One region of the Devosia sp. T2-14 genome, then DNA from elsewhere that is predicted to be linked to it. Evidence: predicted binding sites of a transcription regulator. Region 1 holds the regulator's gene; each other region holds the start of a gene.
The links. The regulator PhoB, encoded in region 1, activates phosphate uptake and scavenging genes when phosphate is short. The targets are predictions, from matches to a motif close to TGTCATNNANCTGTCAT.
Positions count from the first base shown of each region.

Region 1 (5,315 bases):
GCTGAGCTTCACATTCCTGATCGGCTGCGGCACGGCGCTGTTCAACCCGTCCTGGCAGGCCTCGATGGGCGATATCGTGCCGCGCTCGGACCTGGCGGGGGCGGTGACGCTCAATGCCATGGGCTTCAACATGATGCGCAGCGTCGGCCCGGCCGTGGGCGGGGCCATCGTGGCGCTGGCGGGAGCAGCGGCGGCCTTTGCGGTCAATGCGGTGTCCTACCTGCCTCTGATCTATTCGCTGTGGCGCTGGAAGCCGGTGCGGCCGATCAATGTGCTGCCCCGCGAGCGGTTTGGCAGCGCGATGTGGGCCGGCATCCGTTACGTGTCGCTGTCGCCCAACCTGACCACCGTGCTGCTGCGCGGCTTCCTGTTCGGCTTTGCAGCGGTGGCGGTGCTGGCGCTGCTGCCATCGGCGGCGAACGAATTCATGGGCGGCGGGGCGCTGGTCTATGGCACGCTGCTGGGTTGTTTCGGGCTCGGCGCAATTGGCGGGGCCTTCGTCAATGCGCGGGTCCGCGAGCGGTTCAGCAACGAGGTGATCGTGCGGCTGGCCTGCATCGGCTTTGCACTGAGCTGCGTTGGCCTGGGGTTGAGCCGGGACGTGCTGCTCAGCCATTTCGTGCTGATCCCGGCCGGCATGTCGTGGGTTTTGGCGTTCTCGCTGTTCAACGTCTCCATCCAGCTGTCGTCACCGCGCTGGGTGGTGGGACGCGCCCTGTCGCTGCACCAGACCGCAGTGTTTGGCGGGCAGGCGGCGGGCAGCTGGATCTGGGGCCTCAATGCGGATTGGATCGGGCTGGAATGGACCTTTGCGGCGGCGGGCGTGGTGCTGCTGCTGTGTGCGCTGCTGGGCTTCAAGCTGCCGCTGCCGCAGTTCAACTCGCGCGACCTCAACCCGCTCAATACGTTCAACGAGCCGATCCTCAAGCTCGACCTGCGGGCCCGCAGCGGTCCGATCATGGTGATGATCGACTACATCGTCGATCAGAATGATATTCCGAAATTCCTTGAACTGATGGCGGCCCGGCGGCGCATTCGCATCCGCGACGGGGCCCGGCAGTGGGGACTGTTGCGCGATCTCGAACATCCCGAAATCTGGACCGAGACCTATCATGTGCCGACCTGGATCGACTATGTCCGGCACAATATGCGCCGCACCAAGGCCGATGCCGAGAACAGCGAACAGCTGCGCGCCCTGCATCGTGGCACCGAGCCGCCGCGCGTGCATCGGATGATCGAGCGGCAGACCGTGTCCCTGCGGGACGACATGCCGCTGGTGGATTCCGGGGACGTTTAGGGGGCGGGTCGTCTAGCTCCGGGGCTGCCCACGGACTTGATCCGTGGGCCTTTTTCGACGCCTGCGGTGACTGGGAGGGGCCCGCGGATCAAGTCCGCGGGCAGCGCTGGTGGTTGTTTGAGTACATGGTGTCACGCCCTCGTGGTTCGAGGCTCGCGAAGGGCTCGCGCCTCACCATGAGGGCTACTGGGTAGGGGGCGGGTGGTCCCGCCAAAGCCTTACGCGAGTTGAGCAAATCGCTCGTCGAAGGCGTAGCCGGCGCCGCGGACGGTGCGGATGGGGTCGGCATCTTTGCCGCGGTTGATGGCGCGGCGGAGGCGGCCGATGTGGACGTCGACGGTGCGTTCGTCGACATAGACATCGTTGCCCCAGACGCCATCGAGCAGCTGCTCGCGCGAATAGACGCGGCCGGGGTGGCGCATCAAATATTCGAGCAGGCGGTATTCGGTGGGGCCCAGATGTACGTCGCGGGTGGCGCGGCGCACGCGGTGGGTGGTGCGGTCGAGTTCGAGATCGCCGACCTTGAGGGCCGCCGTCACCAGGTTGGGATTGGCGCGGCGCAGCAATGCATGGATGCGGGCGATCAGCTCGGGGACCGAGAAGGGCTTGACGATATAGTCGTCGGCGCCGGTCGAGAGGCCGCGGACGCGCTCTTCCTCTTCGCCGCGGGCGGTCAACATGATGATCGGCACGCGGGCGGTTTCCTCGCGGGCGCGCAGGCGCCGGCACAGCTCGATGCCGGAGATTTCGGGCAGCATCCAATCGAGCAGGATCAGATCGGGGAGTTTTTCCTGGATGGCGTGCTGGGCCTCGTCGCCGGTTTCGGCGGTGACCACGCGGAAGCCTTCGGCTTCCAGGTTGTAGCGCAGCAGGATGGCGATATCGCCTTCGTCTTCGACCACAAGAATGGTGGCGGGCATGGGGTGGCTCCCCTTTGTGGGTTCAACACCGGTTTCGGTGTTTGTGGCCCACCCCTCCCGGCCTCCCCCTGGCAGGGGGAGGGGCAGGGCGGTGGGTATGGAGGCAGAAAGTACCGGCGGGGTGACGCGGCCCCGCTGGGTGCTTAGGCCTTGATCTGGGTGCGCTGGAGTTCCTGCACATCGGTGGTCAGCTGCTTGCCGGTCTGCAGGTAATAGGCGCGCTCGGCGATGTTGGTCGCGTGGTCGCCAATGCGTTCCAGGCTCTTGGCGCAGAACAGCAGCTGGGTGCAGGGGGTGATGTTGCGCGGGTCTTCCATCATGTAGGTCAGCAGCTCGCGGAACAGCGAGGTGTGCATGGCATCGACTTCGTCGTCGCGGTTGCAGACCTCGATGGCCCCGGCGGAGTCGCGGCGGGCATAGGCATCGAGCGCGTCCTTGACCTGGCGCAGCACCAGGGCGGTCATGTTCTTGACGCCGTTATAGAAAGTGGGCTGCAGGTTGAGGCCTTCGAGCTTGAGCGAGCGGCGGGCCAACTGCTTGGCCATGTCGCCCACGCGCTCGAGATCGGCAGCGACGTGGATGGCGGTGATGATCGAACGCAGGTCCGAAGCCATGGGCTGGCGGCGGGCGATCATGGAGACGGCCATGTCGTCGATGCGGCGCTGCATGTCGTCGATCTGCTGATCGGCGATGATGGTGAGGTCGGCCAGTTCGCGATCGAGCTTGAGCAGGGCCTTGGTGCCATTTTCGATGGCGACTTCGACTTGACCGCCCATTTCGGCGATCATCTGGGCGAGGGCAACGAGCTCGTCGCTATAGGCGGTGACGATATGGTCTTTACCGATATTGGGCATCTGAATTCCTCTAACCGATACGGCCCATGATGTAGTCCTGGGTCTGCTTGTTGACCGGGTTGGTGAAGATGTCTTCGGTGACGCCTTCCTCGATCAGATTGCCCAGGTGGAAGAAGGCCGTCTTCTGGCTGACGCGCGCGGCCTGCTGCATCGAATGGGTCACGATGACGATGGTGTAGTTTTCGCGCAGTTCATCGATCAGTTCTTCGATGATGGCGGTGGCGATGGGGTCGAGGGCCGAGCAGGGCTCGTCCATCAGGATGACTTCGGGGCCAACGGCAATGGCGCGCGCAATGCACAGGCGCTGCTGCTGGCCGCCCGACAGGCCGGTCCCGGGTTCGTTGAGGCGATCCTTCACTTCCTCGAACAGGCCCGCCTTGCGGAGCGAGGAGACGACGATCTCGTCGAGGTCGGTCTTGGAGCGTGCCAGGCCGTGGATCTTGGGGCCATAGGCGACGTTATCGTAGATCGACTTGGGGAAGGGATTGGGCTTCTGGAACACCATGCCGATGCGGGCGCGCAGTTCCACCACGTCCAGGTTGGGATCGTAGATGTCCTCGCCATCGAGCTTGATGGTGCCGCCGACGCGGGCGCCCTCGATGGTGTCGTTCATGCGGTTGATGCAGCGCAGGAACGTGGACTTGCCGCAGCCCGACGGGCCGATGAACGAGGTCACCGCGCGGTCGGGGATATCGATCGAAATGCCGTGCAGGGCCTGCTTGGTGCCGTAGTGAACGGTGACGTCGCGGGTGGACAGGCGGATCGGGCGCTCGAGGGCGTCGGTGGGGTTCATTGCGGTGTTCACGCTTTGCTGGGTCATCTTAACCTTGCCGGCGAGCATATCCATTTTGGCTAAGTCCTTCTATGCGCGCTTTTCGAGGCGCGTCCGCAGGAAGATTGCGATGGCGTTGAGCAGGATCATGAAGCCCAGCAGCACGATGATGGCGGCGGAGGTGCGGGCCTCGAAGAAATTGCGGTTTTCATTGCCCTGCCAGAGGAAGATCTGGACGGGCAGGGCGGTCGCCTGATCGAGCGGGGTGGCCGGGACCGAGGCGACGAAGGCGTTCATGCCGATGAGCAGGAGCGGTGCCGTTTCGCCCATGGCCTGCGCCACGCCGATGATGGTGGCGGTGAGGATGGACGGGAAGGTAACCGGCAGCACGTGGTGGAACACCATCTGGGTGCGCGAGGCGCCCATGCCAAGGGCCGCCTGGCGCAGCGCCGGGGACACGCCTTGCAGTGCGCCGCGGGTGGCGATGATGATGGTGGGCAGGGTCATCAGCGTCAGCACCAGACCGCCGACCAGCGGGGCCGACAGGGGCAAGTGCAGGTAGTTGATGAACACAGCCGCGCCGAGCAGGCCGAAGACGATGGAGGGCACCGCGGCGAGGTTGTTGATATTGACCTCGATGAGATCGGTGAGGCGCGACTTGGGCGCGAACTCTTCGAGATAGATGGCTGAGGCTACCCCGATCGGAACGGCGAGGATGATCACCACCAGCATCATGTAGAGCGTGCCCATGAAGGCACCGGCCAGACCGGCAGAAGCGGGCGCAGCGCGGCTATCGACATTGGTGAAGATCGACCAGGCAAAGCCCGAGGAAATGGTGCCGTTTTCGACGAGAGCGTCGATGAGGGTACGGGCAGGGGCCGACAGCTGCTGCTGGGCGTCGCCGAGCGAGCGGTCGATATTGCCCTTGATCCAGTTGTCGGCATTGGCCGAGGCGAGCACGTCAACCTCGACGGTCTTGCCGAGCAGGCTCGGGTCGGCGACGAAGATATCGCGGATCTGGTGCCGGGCATTGGTTTCGACGATGGAGAGCAGTTGCTTGCTGTCGATCTCGAAGCCGGCCGGCATGGCCTGGCGCAGGGAGGCCTCGACCACCTTGTTCCAGTTGAGCATGGCGACGTCGCGCTGCCACTTGAGGCTGGCGGCGCGGTAGGCCGCGTCGGACTGGCCTTCGGCGCGCACCGGCGCCGGATCGACCCCGATCAGCTCGGGATCATAGGTGACCGACAGGTGCAGATTGGACTGGGTGAAGGCCGGGAGGCCTTTTCCAAGCACGTCGGTGAACAGCAGCGCAACAAAGCCCAGCGCCAGGACGATGGCGCCAATGCCCAGACCGCGGAAGATATATTCGGTGAGGTGGCGGCGGCGCAGGCTGGCGCGAATGCGCTTGGTGCGTTCGGCCGAGGCGGCGCGGGTCGGGAGAATGTCGGTCATTATTCGTACTGCTCCCGGAA
Region 1 covers NZ_AP027921.1:237,923-243,237, reverse strand. Annotated here, with positions in the region: gene ACZ5WT_RS01215 (MFS transporter) at 1-1,297, shown strand, start outside; gene phoB (phosphate regulon transcriptional regulator PhoB) at 1,516-2,217, opposite strand; gene phoU (phosphate signaling complex protein PhoU) at 2,361-3,071, opposite strand; gene pstB (phosphate ABC transporter ATP-binding protein PstB) at 3,082-3,864, opposite strand; gene pstA (phosphate ABC transporter permease PstA) at 3,934-5,295, opposite strand; gene pstC (phosphate ABC transporter permease subunit PstC) at 5,295-5,315, opposite strand, start outside.

Region 2 (5,315 bases), 1.7 Mb from region 1:
ACCCGATGGTTGCTCCGAGCTATTCGGCAACCCGCTCGAAGTTGGCCAAGGACAACGGTCTGGGCCGCAAGGCCGCCTAAGCCCGGTTTAGGCAGCAAGCCACCGCCACGACACGCCGCGCCTGCGGGCCCCGGCGATTACGAACCTTCAAACGGCCGCTCCCAAGAGCGGCCGTTTGAATTTGTGTATGGACTTATCCCCGTCTGGCATTGCACGTCACAGTATGTAGGAATTAATTCCTTATTGTGACGAGGCAAGACCATGCACGACCCTCATTCTCACGCTATCCCCGGCCTCAGCCCGGGTTGGTCAAGTCCGGCGCAGCGCGATTGCGATGGCGTCATCGCGCTCGTTGCGCGTGAGAAAAACGTGCCGATACGGCTTCTTATCCACAAGTCCCGCAGCCGCCTGCCGACCGCCCGGGCGCGCCAGCTGGCTATGTACCTCTCCCATGTCGTGCTGGGCCGCAGCCTCAGGGAAATCGGCGAGGCCTTCGGCCGCGATAGGACAACTGTCTCATATGCCTGCGGCCTCATCGAAGACATGCGCGACGATCCCCGCTTTGACGAAGAGGTCTGCCTGCTCGAGCGCGAGATCGAGGCCAGTATGCAGGCCCGGCGGGAGGAGCGCGATCATGACGCTTAGAATTGGTGGCGATGATGCTGTCCTGGCGCGACTCGCCGCGAATCGCGAAGCCGATGGTCAGGCCTTCCTCGCGCCGCATCACCTGGCTGCGGCCGAGCGACTCGAACGCCTGATCCTGCGCTCGCAAGTCGCCCAGCGTGTGACCATGTCCTACGACCCAACGCGGGTTGGCGGCAGCCGCGGCGCCTTCAATGGCGTGGAAACTGCGAGCGACAGTGCGGCCGCTGCCCGCCAGACGCTCAACCGCCTCGCCACAATGCTCCCGGCGGATTGCTGGGGCGTGCTGTTCGACGTGTGCGGTTTCGGCAAAGGCCTGCAGGTGATCGAGCTGGAGCGGCGCTGGCCGCGGCGCAGCGCCAAGCTGGTGCTGCGCATCGGCCTCGAGCAACTGGCGGTGACATTCGGATTGTCACCCCCTGCGACAGGCAATGAGCGCGGTCACGCGCGCAACTGGCTCGACAGTCGCTTGCCGCTGATCGTGCGGGACGAAGGGGAGGCTAGCTGAGGGCTTTGCCCTCGGCGCGGATGCGGTTGACCATGGCCACAAGGCCGTTGGACCGCTGCATGCCCAGATGCTCGCTCATGCCCAGCTTCCTGAACCATTCCAGTGCATCGGTTTGGGCGATTTCGGCCGCGGGCCGGCCCGAATAGAGCGCGATCAGAACCGCGACGAGACCCTTGGTGATGATTGCATCAGACTGGCCACGGAAGCTCAGAATGGCCGTATCGCCCGATCGGTCCGGGCTGGACACCAGCCAGACATTGGAGACGCAGCCCTTGACCTTGTTGTCGGCGGTCTTGTCGGCTTCTTCCATCGCAGGCAGCGCCTGCCCAAGCTCGATGAGATAGTTCAGCCGATCCTCCCAGTCGTCCAGGAAGGATAGGTTTTCTGCAATGTCCTGAAAGGCCTGTGGTTCGCTCATGAGGCCTATTTAGTCAAAGCGGCCCGGCATTACCAGTGCCTCAACCCGAAGGGAGGCGGAGCTGGGCCCGCAGGGGGCGGGCCCAGTAGAAATTACTGAACGAGCGTCAGGTTCGTAGCCGAAATCTTGCCGTCACGGCCGGTCTCAAGCTCGAAGGTCACCTTGTCGTTCTCATACAGGCCCTGCAGGCCCGAACGCTCGACGGCGGAGATATGCACAAACGCGTCCTTGTCGCCATTGTCTGGCTGGATAAAGCCGAAGCCCTTGGTCGCGTTGAAGAATTTGACGGTACCGTTGAAGGTTGCCATTTTGAAGTCCTTAAGTAGCCCGTAGCGCAAGCAAGCGAGCGTTGCCCTACGACACATGCCGCAGGGGTAAAACCGTTTGCAGGAAAAGAGAGGGGAGCCAAACCGGGACTTGCGTCAGGCGGGCAGCCATCGATGGCTGTAAAACGTGCACCCTCTATGACCTACAATTGTGTTGGAGGAAAGGCCTAACCTTTCGCGCCAGCACGCGGCCTGGGAGAGAGCAGCGCTTTCATCCCCCTGTCGTAAACCCGTCACCCAAGTGTCAATCACCGTTGTTAGGCACGCCGGGCTCGCTCTGAGACGAGCCGGCAGGAGCCTCCTGTCGATACTTCCCGTACGCAGGAGAGAACCCATGGTTCGCCACGCATTTGCAACCGGCCTCGCGGCCATGACTGTCGCCCTGACCTCGAGCATCGCGCTTGCCCAGACCGAAGTGACCTGGTGGCACGCCATGGGTGGCGAGCTTGGCACCAAGCTCGAAGAAATCGCTACCAAGTTCAACGCCAGCCAGTCCGACTATGTCGTGACGCCGGTGTTCAAGGGCTCCTATGCTGAAACCCTGACCGCCGCGATCGCCGCCTTCCGCGCCAATGAACAGCCCGCCATCGTGCAGGTCTTCGAAGTCGGCACCGGCACCATGATGGCCGCCAAGGGCGCCGTCTATCCGGTGCACCAGCTGATGGCCGACACCAACCAGCCTTGGGATCCCTCGGGCTTTCTCGCTCCGGTGACCGGCTATTATTCGGACACCGAAGGCAACATCCTGTCGATGCCGTTCAATTCCTCGACCCCGATCATGTACTACAACAAGGACGTGTTCGAGAAAGCCGGTCTGGATCGCGACGTCGCTCCCAAGACCTGGGCTGAAGTCGAAGCCTTCTCCAAAAAGATCGTTGAGTCGGGCGCTGCTGCCTGCGGTTTCACCACCGGCTGGGTGAGCTGGATCCAGACCGAAAACCTCTCGGCCATCCACGATCTGCCCTATGGCACGCTGCAGAACGGCTTCGGCGGCCTCGCCACCGAATTCACCTTCAATGGCGAAACCCAGGCTCGTCACTGGGACAATCTCGCCAAGTGGGGCCAGGAAGGCCTGTTCAAGTATGGTGGCCCCGCTGGCGGCGCCGATGCTCCCCCGCTGTTCTACACCGGCGAATGCGCCATCTACATGAACTCCTCGGCCTCGCGCGCCGGCGTTGTCGCCAATGCGAGCGGCTTCGAAGTGGGCTTCGCTCCGCTCCCCTACTATGACGACGTGATTGCCGAGCCGAAGAACTCGATCATCGGCGGCGCGACGCTGTGGGTGCTCAATGGCAAGTCGCCGGAAGTCTATGCCGGTGCTGCCGAGTTCTTCACCTTCCTCAGCGCTCCGGAAGTCCAGGCCGACTGGCACCAGTTCACCGGCTACCTGCCGATCACCAATGCCGCCTTCGAACTGGGCACCGAGCAGGGCTACTACGCTGCCAATGCTGGTTCCGATATCGCCATCGGCCAGATCACCCGCGGCACGCCTTCGGATAACTCCAAGGGCATCCGCTTCGGCAACCTGACCCAGGTCCGCGACGCCATCGACCAGGAATTCGAAGCTGTCCTCGGTGGCACCAAGACCGGCCAGCAGGGCCTGGATGCAGCCGTCGAGCGCGGCAATGTCATCTTGCGCGAATTCGAAGCCGCCAATCAGTAACGACCACGTTTTGGGGCCCGGACCTTTGCGTCCGGGCCTTGTCTCGTCCGCGCGCCGCCGGCGCGCCCAGGATGCCCAATGCAGACAAAGCGCACGATCTTTCCGAACAAATGGCTGCCCTACGCCCTTTTGGCGCCGCAGCTCATCATCACGCTGATCTTTTTCATCTGGCCAGCCCTGCAGGCGGCCAAGTCCTCATTCGAGCGCGAAGATCCGTTCGGGTTCAAAACCACCTTCATCTGGTTCGGCAATTACTCCAAGCTCCTCGCCGACCCGATGTATCTCAACTCGCTCTGGCGCACGCTGATCTTTGCCGTGCTGGTGACGCTGATCGCCATGGGCGTGTCGCTGATCCTGGCCGTTGCCGTCAATCGGCTGCTGCGCGCGGGCCGCATCTATACGACGCTCCTGGTGTGGCCCTATGCCGTCGCGCCCGTCGTTGCCGGCATCCTGTGGTGGTTCATGTTCAACCCCTCCATCGGCATCCTGTCCTACCTGCTCGGGCAGCTGGGGATCACCTGGAACCACCGGGTCAATCCCGATCAGGCCATGATCCTCATCGTGCTCGCCGCGAGCTGGAAGCAGATTTCCTACAACTTCCTGTTCTTCCTGGCCGGCCTGCAGTCGGTCCCGGCCTCGCTGTCCGAAGCGGCCGCCATTGATGGGGCGGGGCCCTTCAAGCGGTTCTGGACCATTGTCGTGCCGCTCCTGTCGCCGACGACCTTCTTCCTGCTGATCGTCAACATCAACTACGCCATGTTCGACACGTTCGGCGTCATCGATGCCACCACCTCGGGCGGCCCGGCGCAGTCGACCAACCTGCTGGTCTACAAGGTTTATGCCGACGGCTTCCTCGGCCTGAACATCGGCTCCTCCGCAGCCCAGTCTGTGCTGCTCATGCTCATCGTCATCGTGCTGACCATCGTCCAGTTCCGCTGGGTCGAGCGGCGCGTGCAGTATTAAGGAGCCAGACCCATGGTAGAAAACCGCCCCTGGCTGACCGCGCTCACCCATCTCGTGCTGATCGTCGGCGTCATCGTCATTGCCTTCCCTGTTTACCTCGCCGTCATCGCCTCAACCCACGCCCCGGGCGAATTCCTGCGCGGGGTCGTTCCCCTGCTGCCCGGCTCGCATCTGCTCGATAATTACGGCCAGATGCTCAGCCAGGGCATGTCCACCTCCGGCGCGCCGCCGCTGACGCTGATGCTGGCCAATTCGCTGGTCATGGCCATCGTGATCGCCGTGGCCAAGATCGCCATCTCGATCACCTCGGCCTATGCCATCGTCTACTTCCGCTTCCCCCTGCGCACGCTGGCCTTCTGGATCATCTTCATCACGCTGATGTTGCCGGTCGAAGTGCGCATCATTCCCACCTTCAAGGTGGTCGCCGATCTGGGCCTGCTCAACTCCTATGCGGGCCTCACCATTCCGCTCATCGCCTCGGCCACGGCAACCTTCCTATTCCGGCAGTTCTTCCTCACCGTTCCAGATGAGCTGATGGAGGCCGCCCGCGTCGACGGAGCAGGGCCGACGAAGTTCTTCCGCGATATCCTGCTGCCGCTCAGCCGCACCAATATCGCCGCGCTCTTCGTCATCCTCTTCATCTACGGCTGGATGCAGTACCTCTGGCCGATGCTCGTCACCACCGACACCAAATTCTACACCGTGGTGATGGGCATCAAGCGCATGGCGGCCGTCGCCGACGCGGATCCGCAATGGAACCTCGTCATGGCCGCCGTGGTGCTGGCCATGCTGCCC
Region 2 covers NZ_AP027921.1:2,437,984-2,443,298, forward strand. Annotated here, with positions in the region: gene ACZ5WT_RS12015 (Ros/MucR family transcriptional regulator) at 1-80, shown strand, start outside; gene ACZ5WT_RS12020 (helix-turn-helix domain-containing protein) at 262-645, shown strand; gene ACZ5WT_RS12025 (DUF6456 domain-containing protein) at 635-1,150, shown strand; gene ACZ5WT_RS12030 (SufE family protein) at 1,143-1,568, opposite strand; gene ACZ5WT_RS12035 (cold-shock protein) at 1,661-1,876, opposite strand; gene ugpB (sn-glycerol-3-phosphate ABC transporter substrate-binding protein UgpB) at 2,229-3,557, shown strand; gene ugpA (sn-glycerol-3-phosphate ABC transporter permease UgpA) at 3,636-4,520, shown strand; gene ugpE (sn-glycerol-3-phosphate ABC transporter permease UgpE) at 4,533-5,315, shown strand, end outside.
Region 2: the regulator PhoB is predicted to act here: its motif matches at 2,115-2,131, upstream of ugpB (sn-glycerol-3-phosphate ABC transporter substrate-binding protein UgpB).

Region 3 (5,315 bases), 1.7 Mb from region 1:
CGACGTGCCCGAGCTGAGCTTTGCCGTCGATCTCGGCCGCATCCGGGTGACCGAATGTCAAATGGTCAATCAATTCAAGGGCTCAGCCAAGGTTCCGCCGCAGTTCACCCGCGGCTACGGGCTGGTCTTCGGGCAGGCCGAACGCAAGGCCATGGCCATGTCGCTCTGCGACCGCGCGCTGCGCGCCAGCGAATTCGGCGAGGACATCGTTGCCCCCGCGCAGGACGAGGAATTCGTCATCGCCCACTCTGACAACGTGCAGGCGACCGGTTTCGTCGAACACCTCAAACTCCCCCATTACGTGGACTTTCAGGCCGAACTGGACCTGATCCGCCGCATGCGCGCCGAGCACGACGCCGCCGAAATGCAGGAAGCCGCAGAATGACCACCCCCGCTCAGTACAACTTTGCCTATCTCGACGAGCAGACCAAGCGGATGATCCGCCGGGCCATTCTCAAGGCCATCGCGGTGCCGGGTTACCAGGTGCCGTTCTCGTCCCGCGAAATGCCCATGCCCTATGGCTGGGGCACCGGCGGGGTGCAGGTCACCGCATCGATCATCGGCCCGGAAGACGTGCTCAAGGTGATCGACCAGGGGGCCGACGACACCACCAATGCCGTGTCGATCCGGGCATTTTTCGCCAAGGTGGCGCAGGTGGCGACCACCACCCACACCGCCGATGCTAGCATCATTCAGACCCGCCACCGCATCCCCGAGCGCAAGCTCTCCAAGGGGCAGATCCTAGTCTATCAGGTGCCGATCCCCGAGCCCATGCGCTTCCTTGAGCCGCGCGAAAGCGAGACGCGCAAGATGCATGCGCTCGAGGAATACGGCCTGATGCACGTCAAGCTCTATGAGGACATCGCCCGGCACGGCCATATCGCAACGACCTACGCCTATCCGGTCAAGGTCGAGGGCCGCTATGTGATGGACCCGTCGCCGATCCCCAAATTCGACAACCCCAAGCTCCACATGAGCGAGGCGTTGCAGCTGTTCGGGGCAGGGCGCGAGCACCGCATCTATGCCGTGCCGCCCCATACCGAAGTGGTGAGCCTCGACTTCGAAGACCACCCGTTCGAGATCCAGCATTTCGACGAGCCCTGCGCACTGTGTGGTGGCGAGCAGGTCTATCTCGACGAGGTGATCCTCGACGATCGCGGCGGGCACATGTTCGTCTGCTCGGACACTGACAATTGCGAGGAGCGCAGGCTGGCCGGGCACCGGGGCGTGCTGGGCGGCGACGTGATGGAGGCTGCAGAATGAGCGGTCCGTTTCTGCCGCTGAGCCATTCCCATAATTCACGAGTGAGCAAATGAGCGAACCACTCCTCAAGGTCGAGAACCTGACCAAGTATTACGGCAGCCGGCTGGGTTGCGCCGATGTCAGCTTCGAGCTCTATCCCGGCGAAGTGCTTGCCATTGTGGGGGAATCCGGCTCGGGCAAGACCACCTTGCTGAACTCCCTATCGGCCACTTTGGAGCCGAGTGCGGGCCGGACGATGTACCGGATGCGCGATGAGCAGTGGCGCAATATCTATGAGCTGAGCGAGGCGGAACGGCGCTTTCTGGTCCGTACCGACTGGGGCTTCGTGCACCAGAACCCGGCCGATGGCCTGCGCATGACGGTATCGGCCGGCGCCAATGTGGGCGAGCGGCTGATGGCGGTGGGCGACCGCAATTACGGGCACATCCGTGAAACCGCTCTCGACTGGCTCGGGCGCGTGGAAATCGCTTCCGACCGCATCGACGACCAGCCGCGCTCATTCTCCGGCGGCATGCGCCAGCGCCTGCAGATTGCCCGCAATCTCGTCACCGGCCCACGGCTGGTGTTCATGGACGAGCCGACCGGCGGCCTCGACGTATCGGTGCAGGCGCGCCTGCTCGATCTGCTGCGCGGACTGGTCGGCGAACTGGGCCTGGCGGCGATCGTCGTGACCCACGACCTCGCCGTGGCCCGGCTCCTTAGCCATCGCATGATGGTGATGAAGGATGGGCGGGTGATCGAAGCCGGCCTCACCGACCGCGTGCTCGACGATCCCCGCGAGCCTTATACGCAGCTGCTGGTCAGCTCGATTTTGCAGGTGTGAAGCCGGTGTTCACCCATGCCCCCACCCTCACTCCCTCTCCACAGGGGGGAGGGAAGCCTATTCGGCGCGATGACGAGATTGTGCCACGGAACGTTGCCCCATCGTCTCCCTCCCCCTTGTGGGGAGGGATCAAGGGTGGGGGTCTCTTTCGCTCGCATGGAGTCCAATCATGACCGCCCTATCAGTCCAAAACCTCGCCAAGACCTTCACCATGCATCTGCGCGACGGCGTGGTGTTGCCGGTGGTGGAGAATGTGAATTTCGACGTCCAGCCCGGCGAATGTGTCGTGCTGGGCGGGCCATCGGGGGCGGGCAAGAGCTCGATCCTCAAGATGGTCTACGGTAATTACGGCGTCGATGCCGGGGCTATCGTGCTCAACCACCACGGGGTGGCGACCGACTTGGCCACGGCCGCGCCGCGCACTGTGCTGACGCTGCGCCGCGACACGATCGGCTATGTCAGCCAGTTCCTGCGCACCGTTCCGCGCGTTTCGGCACTCGATGTGGTCGCCGAACCGCTGGTGATCCGTGGCGTTGACAAGACCGAAGCCCAGCAGCGGGCGCGCGATCTGCTGGCACGGCTTAACCTGCCGGAACGCCTGTGGAGCCTGCCGCCGGCGACGTTCTCGGGCGGCGAGCAGCAGCGCGTCAACATTGCGCGCGGCTTCATCACCGATCACCCCGTGCTGCTGCTCGATGAGCCGACGGCCTCGCTCGACGCGACCAACCGCGCGGTGGTGGTGGCGATGATCGGCGAGAAGAAGGCGGCCGGCGTAGCGTTGCTGGGCATTTTCCACGACGAGGACGTGCGCAACGCCGTGGCCGATCGGATCGTCGACGTGACCAGTTTTGCCCCCCGGGTGGCGGCATGACCCGGCTTGGCGAGAAGCCATATATCCACCCCACGGCCAACGTGACCGGCTCCACCCTGGGCCGGTTTACCGAGGTGGGCGCGGGCAGCACGGTGTCGCGCTCGACGCTTGGGGACTATTCCTACTGCGTCGAGAACACCCAGATCGCCTATGCCGACATCGGCAAATTCGCCAATATCGCCAGCCATGTGCGCATCTATGCCAGCATGCACCCGATGGAGCGCGCCTCGCTCCATCACTTCACCTATCGCTCGGCCTGGTATTTCGACGGCGAAGAGGACGACCAGGAGTTCTTTGACTGGCGCGCCGGGCAGGGGATCAAAATCGGCCACGATACCTGGATCGGGCATGGGGCGGTGGTGATGCCGGGCGTGACCATCGGCAGCGGCGCCATCATCGGCTCCAATGCGGTGGTGACCAAGGACGTGGCGGATTTCGCCATTGCGGTGGGCGTCCCGGCGCGGACGATTAAGCAGCGGTTTTCCGACGATGTCGCCGGGCGGCTGGATGCGATGAAATGGTGGGACTGGAGCCACGACCGGTTGCACCAGGCCCTGCCGGATTTCCGGACCTTGGGGATCGAGGCGTTTCTGGAGAAGTATGACGGCTAGGCCCTGCCACGCCCTCGTGGTGCGAGCCTTTCGCGAGCCTCGAACCATGAGGTGTGCCACTGTGGCCCCTGGAGCCCCCGGACCTGATCCGGGGGCTTTTTGTTTTTAGGCGCTCGGCCCGCATCCCCCTCTGTGCATCGTCATGCAATCGTCATTGAACCTACACGCGGGCGTTATGTCGTCCCCCTAGGTCTGCGCCCAGTTCAATAGGCGAGGGCGCCGGATGCTGAAGATCTCCAATGTTTCGCGACGCTTCGGCGACAAGCTCGCTGTCAGCGACGTCAATCTGGAAATCCCGCAAGGCCAGATGGTCGGGATCATCGGGCGCTCGGGCGCCGGCAAGTCGACCCTGCTGCGCATGATCAACCGGTTGGCCGACGTCTCGTCCGGCTATATCGAATACGAGGGTGTCCGCACCTCCGAGCTGCGCGGCGCCGCCCTGCGCAACTGGCAGCGCGACTGCGCGATGATCTTCCAGCAGTTCAACCTGGTGCCCCGGCTCGATGTGATCACCAACGTGATGCTCGGCCGTCTCAATGGCCGCAATCCGGTGCTCAACCTGATACAGGTATTCTCGCCCACCGAGCAGTTGGAGGCGCTCAAGGCCCTTGAGCGCCTCGATATCGCCCCGACCGCCCTGCAGTGGGCGCAGACCCTTTCGGGCGGCCAGCAGCAGCGCGTGGCCATCGCCCGTGCCCTGATGCAGGGCCCCAAAGTCATCCTCGCCGACGAGCCGATCGCCAGCCTTGATCCGCGCAATGCGCAGATCGTCATGGACAGCCTGCGCGACATCAATGCCGAGGGCATCACCGTCATCACCAATCTGCACACGCTCGATACGGCGCGCGCTTATTGCACCCGCATCGTCGGCATGGCTGCCGGCAAGGTGGTGTTCGACGGCACTCCCGACGAGCTGACCACCGATGTGGCCCGCACCATCTACGGCGCCGACGGGCTCAAGGAAGCCTTCTCCGAGGCAATGACCTCGACCTCGATCGCCCCGCTCACCCTCAAATCTGCAGCCGCTACCCCGGCGCAATAACCGCGTTGCGCTGCCGGCCACGCCCGGCATGCCGACACAACCCGCGTCTCAAAAGGAAGTTCTCCATGTTCGCGATCCGTAAGCTCCTGCTGGCCTCCGTGGCCCTTTCGATGTCGACCGTTGCCTTCGCCCAGGACGTCACCGTTCTGCGCATCGGCCTGGATGGTGGCGAGAATGAATCCGACCAGATCCGCCGCTCCGAATGCGTCGCCGAGCCGCTGAAGGCCGCGACCGGCGTGTCCGAAGTCCAGTTCTTCCCCTCGCCGGACTATAACGGCGTCATCCAGGGCCTGCTGGGCGGCACCATCGACATCGCCATCATGGGCGCTTCGTCCTATGCCTCGATCTACCTTGCCGACCCGGAAGCCGTTGACCCGGTTCTGACCACCAAGCAGCAGGACGGCTCGACCGGCTACCACTCGATCATGGTCGCGCGCGCTGATAGCGGCATCACCGATCTGGCCAGCACCAAGGGCAAGAAGCTGGGTTTTGCTGATCCGGACTCCACCTCGGGCTACCTCGTTCCCAACGTTTCGCTGCCGACCGATATCGGCGCGCCGATCGCTGAATTCTACGGCGAAACCGGCTTTGGCGGCGGCCACGAGAACCTCGTCCTGGGCGTGCTTGATGGCACCTGGGATGTTGGCACCACCTTCGGTTCGGGCGCTGGCGAATTCTCCGAGGGCTACACCTCGGGCAACCTGC
Region 3 covers NZ_AP027921.1:2,354,248-2,359,562, forward strand. Annotated here, with positions in the region: gene ACZ5WT_RS11605 (carbon-phosphorus lyase complex subunit) at 1-385, shown strand, start outside; gene ACZ5WT_RS11610 (alpha-D-ribose 1-methylphosphonate 5-phosphate C-P-lyase PhnJ) at 382-1,263, shown strand; gene phnK (phosphonate C-P lyase system protein PhnK) at 1,313-2,086, shown strand; gene phnL (phosphonate C-P lyase system protein PhnL) at 2,253-2,957, shown strand; gene ACZ5WT_RS11625 (DapH/DapD/GlmU-related protein) at 2,954-3,568, shown strand; gene phnC (phosphonate ABC transporter ATP-binding protein) at 3,792-4,610, shown strand; gene phnD (phosphonate ABC transporter substrate-binding protein) at 4,676-5,315, shown strand, end outside.
Region 3: the regulator PhoB is predicted to act here: its motif matches at 3,707-3,723, upstream of phnC (phosphonate ABC transporter ATP-binding protein).

Region 4 (5,315 bases), 240 kb from region 1:
GCGTGCGGGGTCAGCTTGGCGCTATCGCCTTCCGAGGCCAGCCAGAAGCCACCCTTTCCATCGAGCGCAATGCCTTCAAGATCGAGCTTCTGGGCTGCGTCGCCACCGCGGGTGATGACGGTCTTGGCGACTATGCGAGCGGGCTGGGCAGTCGCGTCGATCGTGTAGATCGCCGGTGCGGCCGAGTGTACGCTATCGCTGACAGCATAGAGAATGCCGGGCTTTTCGGCGTCGGCAACGGCGCCCGAAATGGCAGCCCAGCCGATCGGGTGGCCGTCGGCATCCAGATCAGACACCAGCTGGGGATAGGCGGCTTCGCCTTCGGCCAGCTCATAGACCATCACATGGGAGCCAACGCCGCCATCGGCACGCAGGTCAACTTCATTGGCGGTTGCCAGCAGGTTGCGTGCAGGGATTGCGACGAGGCCCTCGGGCGAAATGCCCGACGGAATGGCCTGGACGAATTCGGGCTCGGCGCCGGTGTCCTTGTAGATTGCGATGAGCGAAGAGCGCTCCTCGGCAATGAAGATGTACTGGTTATCGCCAAAGGTTGCGACTTCCAGCCCTTCCGGCTCGACGCCCTTCTTGTTGCGCGCGTCGGGATAATGGCCAAGCTGGGCTGCATGGACATCGAGTGCATTGCCGGAGTCGAACAACACGGTGCCGTCGCGGCCAAAAATGGTGAAGCCGCGCGAACCACCGTTCCAGTCGCCTTCATTGGCAACAACCAGGCGATCCCCATCAAGCCACTTCACAGCGTCGGGCTCACGCGGAACGTCGGTCATCGAACCGGTAAAGTCGATGCGGCCATCCTTCTTGGTATCAACGCCCTCGATGCTGACTGAACCGGCTTCAAAGCCGCCGGTGACAGTGGCGGTCTTGGCGTCGACGATGACGACGTAATTGTTTTCCTGCAGCGTCACTGCAATTTCGTCAGCGTCGTTGAAATCGACGAATTCAGCTTCAGCATCTTCCGGAGCGATGGCAGAGAGGCCGGTCAGCTCGACCTTCTTGATGCCTTCGGCGGTAACGACACCGTCTTGCAGCGTCACGATGGTGAGGAAACCCGATGGCGCCTGGGGGATGGCACCGTCGTTGATCTCTTCATCGCGCTCGTTTTCGATGGCGATGGCAAGGATGGTGTTGTCCTTGTTGTGGGCAATCGAATCCGGCTGGCCGCCGAGGTCGAAGCTGCCATCGATGGTGCGTGTGGCGATATCGACAACCACCAGCTTGCCGGACGGCGCGACGAAGCTCTCGGACGTATTGACGGCCACATAGGCCTTGCCGCCGATGACGGTGACGGAGGTCGGTTCACCCTCCATGTCCATGAACCCGGCGGGCTTGGGCGCCTTGGGATCGGTGATGTCGACAAAGCCAATGCCACCGGCCGGGCTGTCCGAATAGATCAGCGTCATGCCGTCATCGGTTGCCGTGATGATTTCCGATGAAGTCGCTTCGGCCTCCGGATTGTTGAGTTCAACGGGGAAGCTGGCGATACGGTTGAAGGTCTCGGCAGCGGCGACCGAACCGGTCGTTGCCAGCAGCGCGGCAGTCAGCGTGGCCAAGGATTTGCGTGAAAGCATGGAGAAGCCCCTGTTTGGATGGGCCCTCCATAGGCACGGCGCGAGACAGTCCCATGACGCCAGCGTGACGCTTCGATGACGGCTCGTGTTCTATACACCGGCCCTGCTCGCGCCTATATTGCAAACGAGAACAAAATAAGATTCGTCAATGCCCGCGCTGCGTCAGCCCGCCCCGGCACGCTGCGATGGAAAGGCCCTCAATGCCCGGTGAAGCCCACCCACTCGACCGCCCGTCCCCCGGGCCGATCACCAGCCAGTTTGCCCGGCAGCAGCAAGCGCCGGATTACCTGCGCGGCCTCAATGAGGAACAGCGCGACGCCGTGCTGTCGATCGATGGCCCCTTGCTGGTGCTGGCCGGCGCAGGCACGGGCAAGACGCGCGTTCTGACCACCCGCATTGCGCATATCATAACGACCAAGCGGGCCTGGCCGTCGGAAATCCTGTCGGTGACCTTCACCAACAAGGCCGCCCGCGAGATGAAGGAACGTATCGGCCAGCTTGTCGGCGCCGATATCGAGGGCATGCCATGGCTTGGCACCTTCCACTCCATCGGGGCACGTCTGCTGCGCCGCCACGCCGAGCTGGTCGGCCTGCGCCCCGATTTCACCATTCTCGACACAGACGACCAGGTTCGCTTGATCAAGCAGCTGCTTGATGCCGAGAATATCGACGAAAAGCGCTGGCCAGCCAAGCAGTTCGCCGGAATGATGGACACCTGGAAGAACCGGGGTCTGTTGCCCAAGGACGTGTCGCCCGCCGATAGCGGCTCTTATGCCAATGGGCGCGGCGCCAAGCTCTATGCCGACTACCAGGCACGCCTCAAGGTTCTCAACGCCGCCGATTTCGGCGATCTGCTACTCGAATGCATCCGCCTGTTCCGCGAGAACCCGGATGTACTGGCGGAATATCATCGCAAGTTCAAATACATGCTGGTGGACGAATACCAGGACAGCAACGTCGCCCAATATCTGTGGCTACGCCTGCTCGCCCAGGGCAAGCCCGCCAGCCAGGCCAATATTTGCGTCGTTGGCGACGACGACCAGTCGATCTACGGCTGGCGCGGCGCCGAGGTGGACAACATACTGCGCTTCGAAAAGGACTTTCCCGGCGCCAAGGTCATCAAGCTGGAGCGCAACTATCGCTCCACCGCCAACATCCTCAAGGCCGCCTCCACCCTGATCGCCTTCAATGAAGGCCGCCTGGGCAAGACGTTGCAGACCGATGTCGGCGAAAAGGGTGAGCCAATTTCGGTCACTCAGGTTTGGGACTCCGAAGAGGAAGCCCGAACCATTGGCGAGGAAATCGAGCAGTTTCATCGTCAGGGCGATAGCCTGAACTCGATGGCAATTCTCGTCCGCGCCTCGTTCCAGATGCGCGAGTTCGAAGAGCGGTTCATTACCCTGGGCCTGAACTACCGCGTCATCGGCGGCCCCAAATTCTACGATCGCAAAGAGGTTCGCGACGCCATTGCCTATCTGCGCGTCGTCTCGAACCCGTCGGACGCGCTCAGCTTCGAGCGGATCGTCAACACGCCCAAGCGCGGGCTCGGCGATACAACGATCAAGGTGTTGCACGACGCCTCTCGCCAGGAAAACGTGTCCCTGCTCGCCGCAACGCGCTTGCTGCTCGAAACCGAGGAGCTCAAGCCCAAGCAGCGCACCACGCTGCGGGAGCTGGTCGGCCAGTTCGATTACTGGTCGTCGCGGCTGGAAACCATCCCCCACTTCGAACTCGCCGAGCAGATCCTCGACGAGAGCGGCTACACGGCCATGTGGCAGGCCGACAAGTCTCCGGATTCGCCGGGGCGGCTGGAAAACCTCAAGGAACTCGTCCGCTCGATGGAAGAGTTCGAAACGCTGGGCGGGTTCCTGGAACACATCTCGCTGGTGATGGACCGCGACACGGCCGAGGCCGATGACGCGGTTTCGATCATGACGCTGCACTCTGCCAAGGGGCTGGAGTTCAACACGGTTTTCCTGCCTGGTTGGGAAGAAGGCCTGTTCCCGAGCCAGCGCACCATGGATGAGAGCGGTCGCTCCGGCCTCGAAGAAGAGCGCCGCCTTGCCTATGTCGGCATCACCCGAGGCCGCAAGCGCGTTAAACTCTCCTTCGCGCAAAACCGACGCATTCACGGTCTCTGGCAATCCGCGCTTCCCTCGCGCTTCGTCGATGAGCTGCCCCCCGACGTGGTCGAGGTCAAGGACACCGGTTCTGCCTATGGCGGCTACGGGTATGGCGGTGGTGGCGGTGGCGCGGCGAGCCGCTTCAACAAGGCAGACCCGTTCGAAAGCGTCTATGAGACTCCCGGCTGGCAACGCGCACGCGCCCAGCAGGCCAGTCGCAAGAGCGGTGGCCCGCTGACGATCGAGGGCGACCTCGTCGCCCGCTCCGTTGATCTCGGCAATGACCGCTCCGCCTTCTCCGTTGGGGAGCGCGTATTCCATCTCAAGTTCGGCTATGGCGCGATTACCGATATCGAGGGCAACAAGCTCAGCATCGAATTCGAGAAGGCCGGCCGCAAGAAGGTGCTGGAGAGCTTCATCAAGAAGGCCTGAAACACTCACGGCAGACCGGCGGAATTGGTGAAGTGCTCGACGCCTGTTTTGCTGACATTGTCTGGTCACTTCTTCGGAACATCACGGTCCCGTAAACCATTTTTTGACCGCAAAGGCAGGTAAGCGTAGGCCGCGCCACGATAAAACGGCAATCGCCCCGTCAGTTCACTCTTGCTTACCCCTTGGTGGGTACCAAGATTGGAATTGAGGGAGAGTACGACTTGGTTTCGATTAGAATTCAAACCTTGCAGTGGTTGGGCGTGGCAGTTGCCGCACTCTGCTGCGTATTGCTGGGCGGCTGGATTCTGCTGACAAGCCTGAGCGATTTCCGCCGCTTCGAACGCGGCGCCGATGAATTCCGCCGGTTTCACGCCACCCTGAACGTGGCGAATGCCATTTCGGCGGAGCGCGGCCCCGCCAACAGCGCCATGGCCGCCAAGCCCGAAGAGGCGGAGGCCAAGGTCGAAGCGCTTGTGCTTCAGCGTCTCAAGACCGACGCCTATTTGAGCGAACTCACCGCGCTCTTTGCAGACGAAGTCAAATCCGACCCCGCCCTCGCCGAGCAGATGACCGCGCTGCACATCGCCCTACGCAATGGCCGTGGCGCGGTGGATGCAGTGATTGCCGACAGGGAACATGTCGCCGACCGCATTTCGGCGGCGATCACCCGCATGTTTGCTGCCGCCGATGCCGCCATGGCCATGCGCGACACGATCGGCCGCCTTGCGGTGCGGGGAACACCCCAGATCACCACCGAGGTCATGCTCGCCACCATGGCGAGCGACCTGCGCGAACACGAAGGGCGCGCCGGCTCCTATGTCGTGATGATCCTGGCCTCCGGCTCCTCGGCCGACGTCAGCCACGCCCGCAATATGGGCCGGGCCATCGAGCGCATCAAAGCACTGCATGGCCTGCTGGCAACCAATGCCGATGCCTATTTCGACAACCCGACGATCAAGCATCTGGCGACGGAAGTCGAGCAGCGCTACTTCGTGGATGGGCTGAACTATCTGCAATCGGTTGTAGCGGTGCATGGCGGGGACAACAGCCTCAACGCCGCGGATTTCACGCGCACCTATGTGCCGATGATGGCGAGTTCCGAGCAGCTGCGCGAAGCGATCATGCTGTCCTCCCAGCAACACCTTGCCGAACTGCGCAACGATGCCGGGATCGG
Region 4 covers NZ_AP027921.1:3,858,255-3,863,569, forward strand. Annotated here, with positions in the region: gene ACZ5WT_RS19055 (esterase-like activity of phytase family protein) at 1-1,586, opposite strand, end outside; gene ACZ5WT_RS19060 (ATP-dependent helicase) at 1,772-4,141, shown strand; gene ACZ5WT_RS19065 (diguanylate cyclase) at 4,402-5,315, shown strand, end outside.
Region 4: the regulator PhoB is predicted to act here: its motif matches at 1,651-1,667, upstream of ACZ5WT_RS19055 (esterase-like activity of phytase family protein).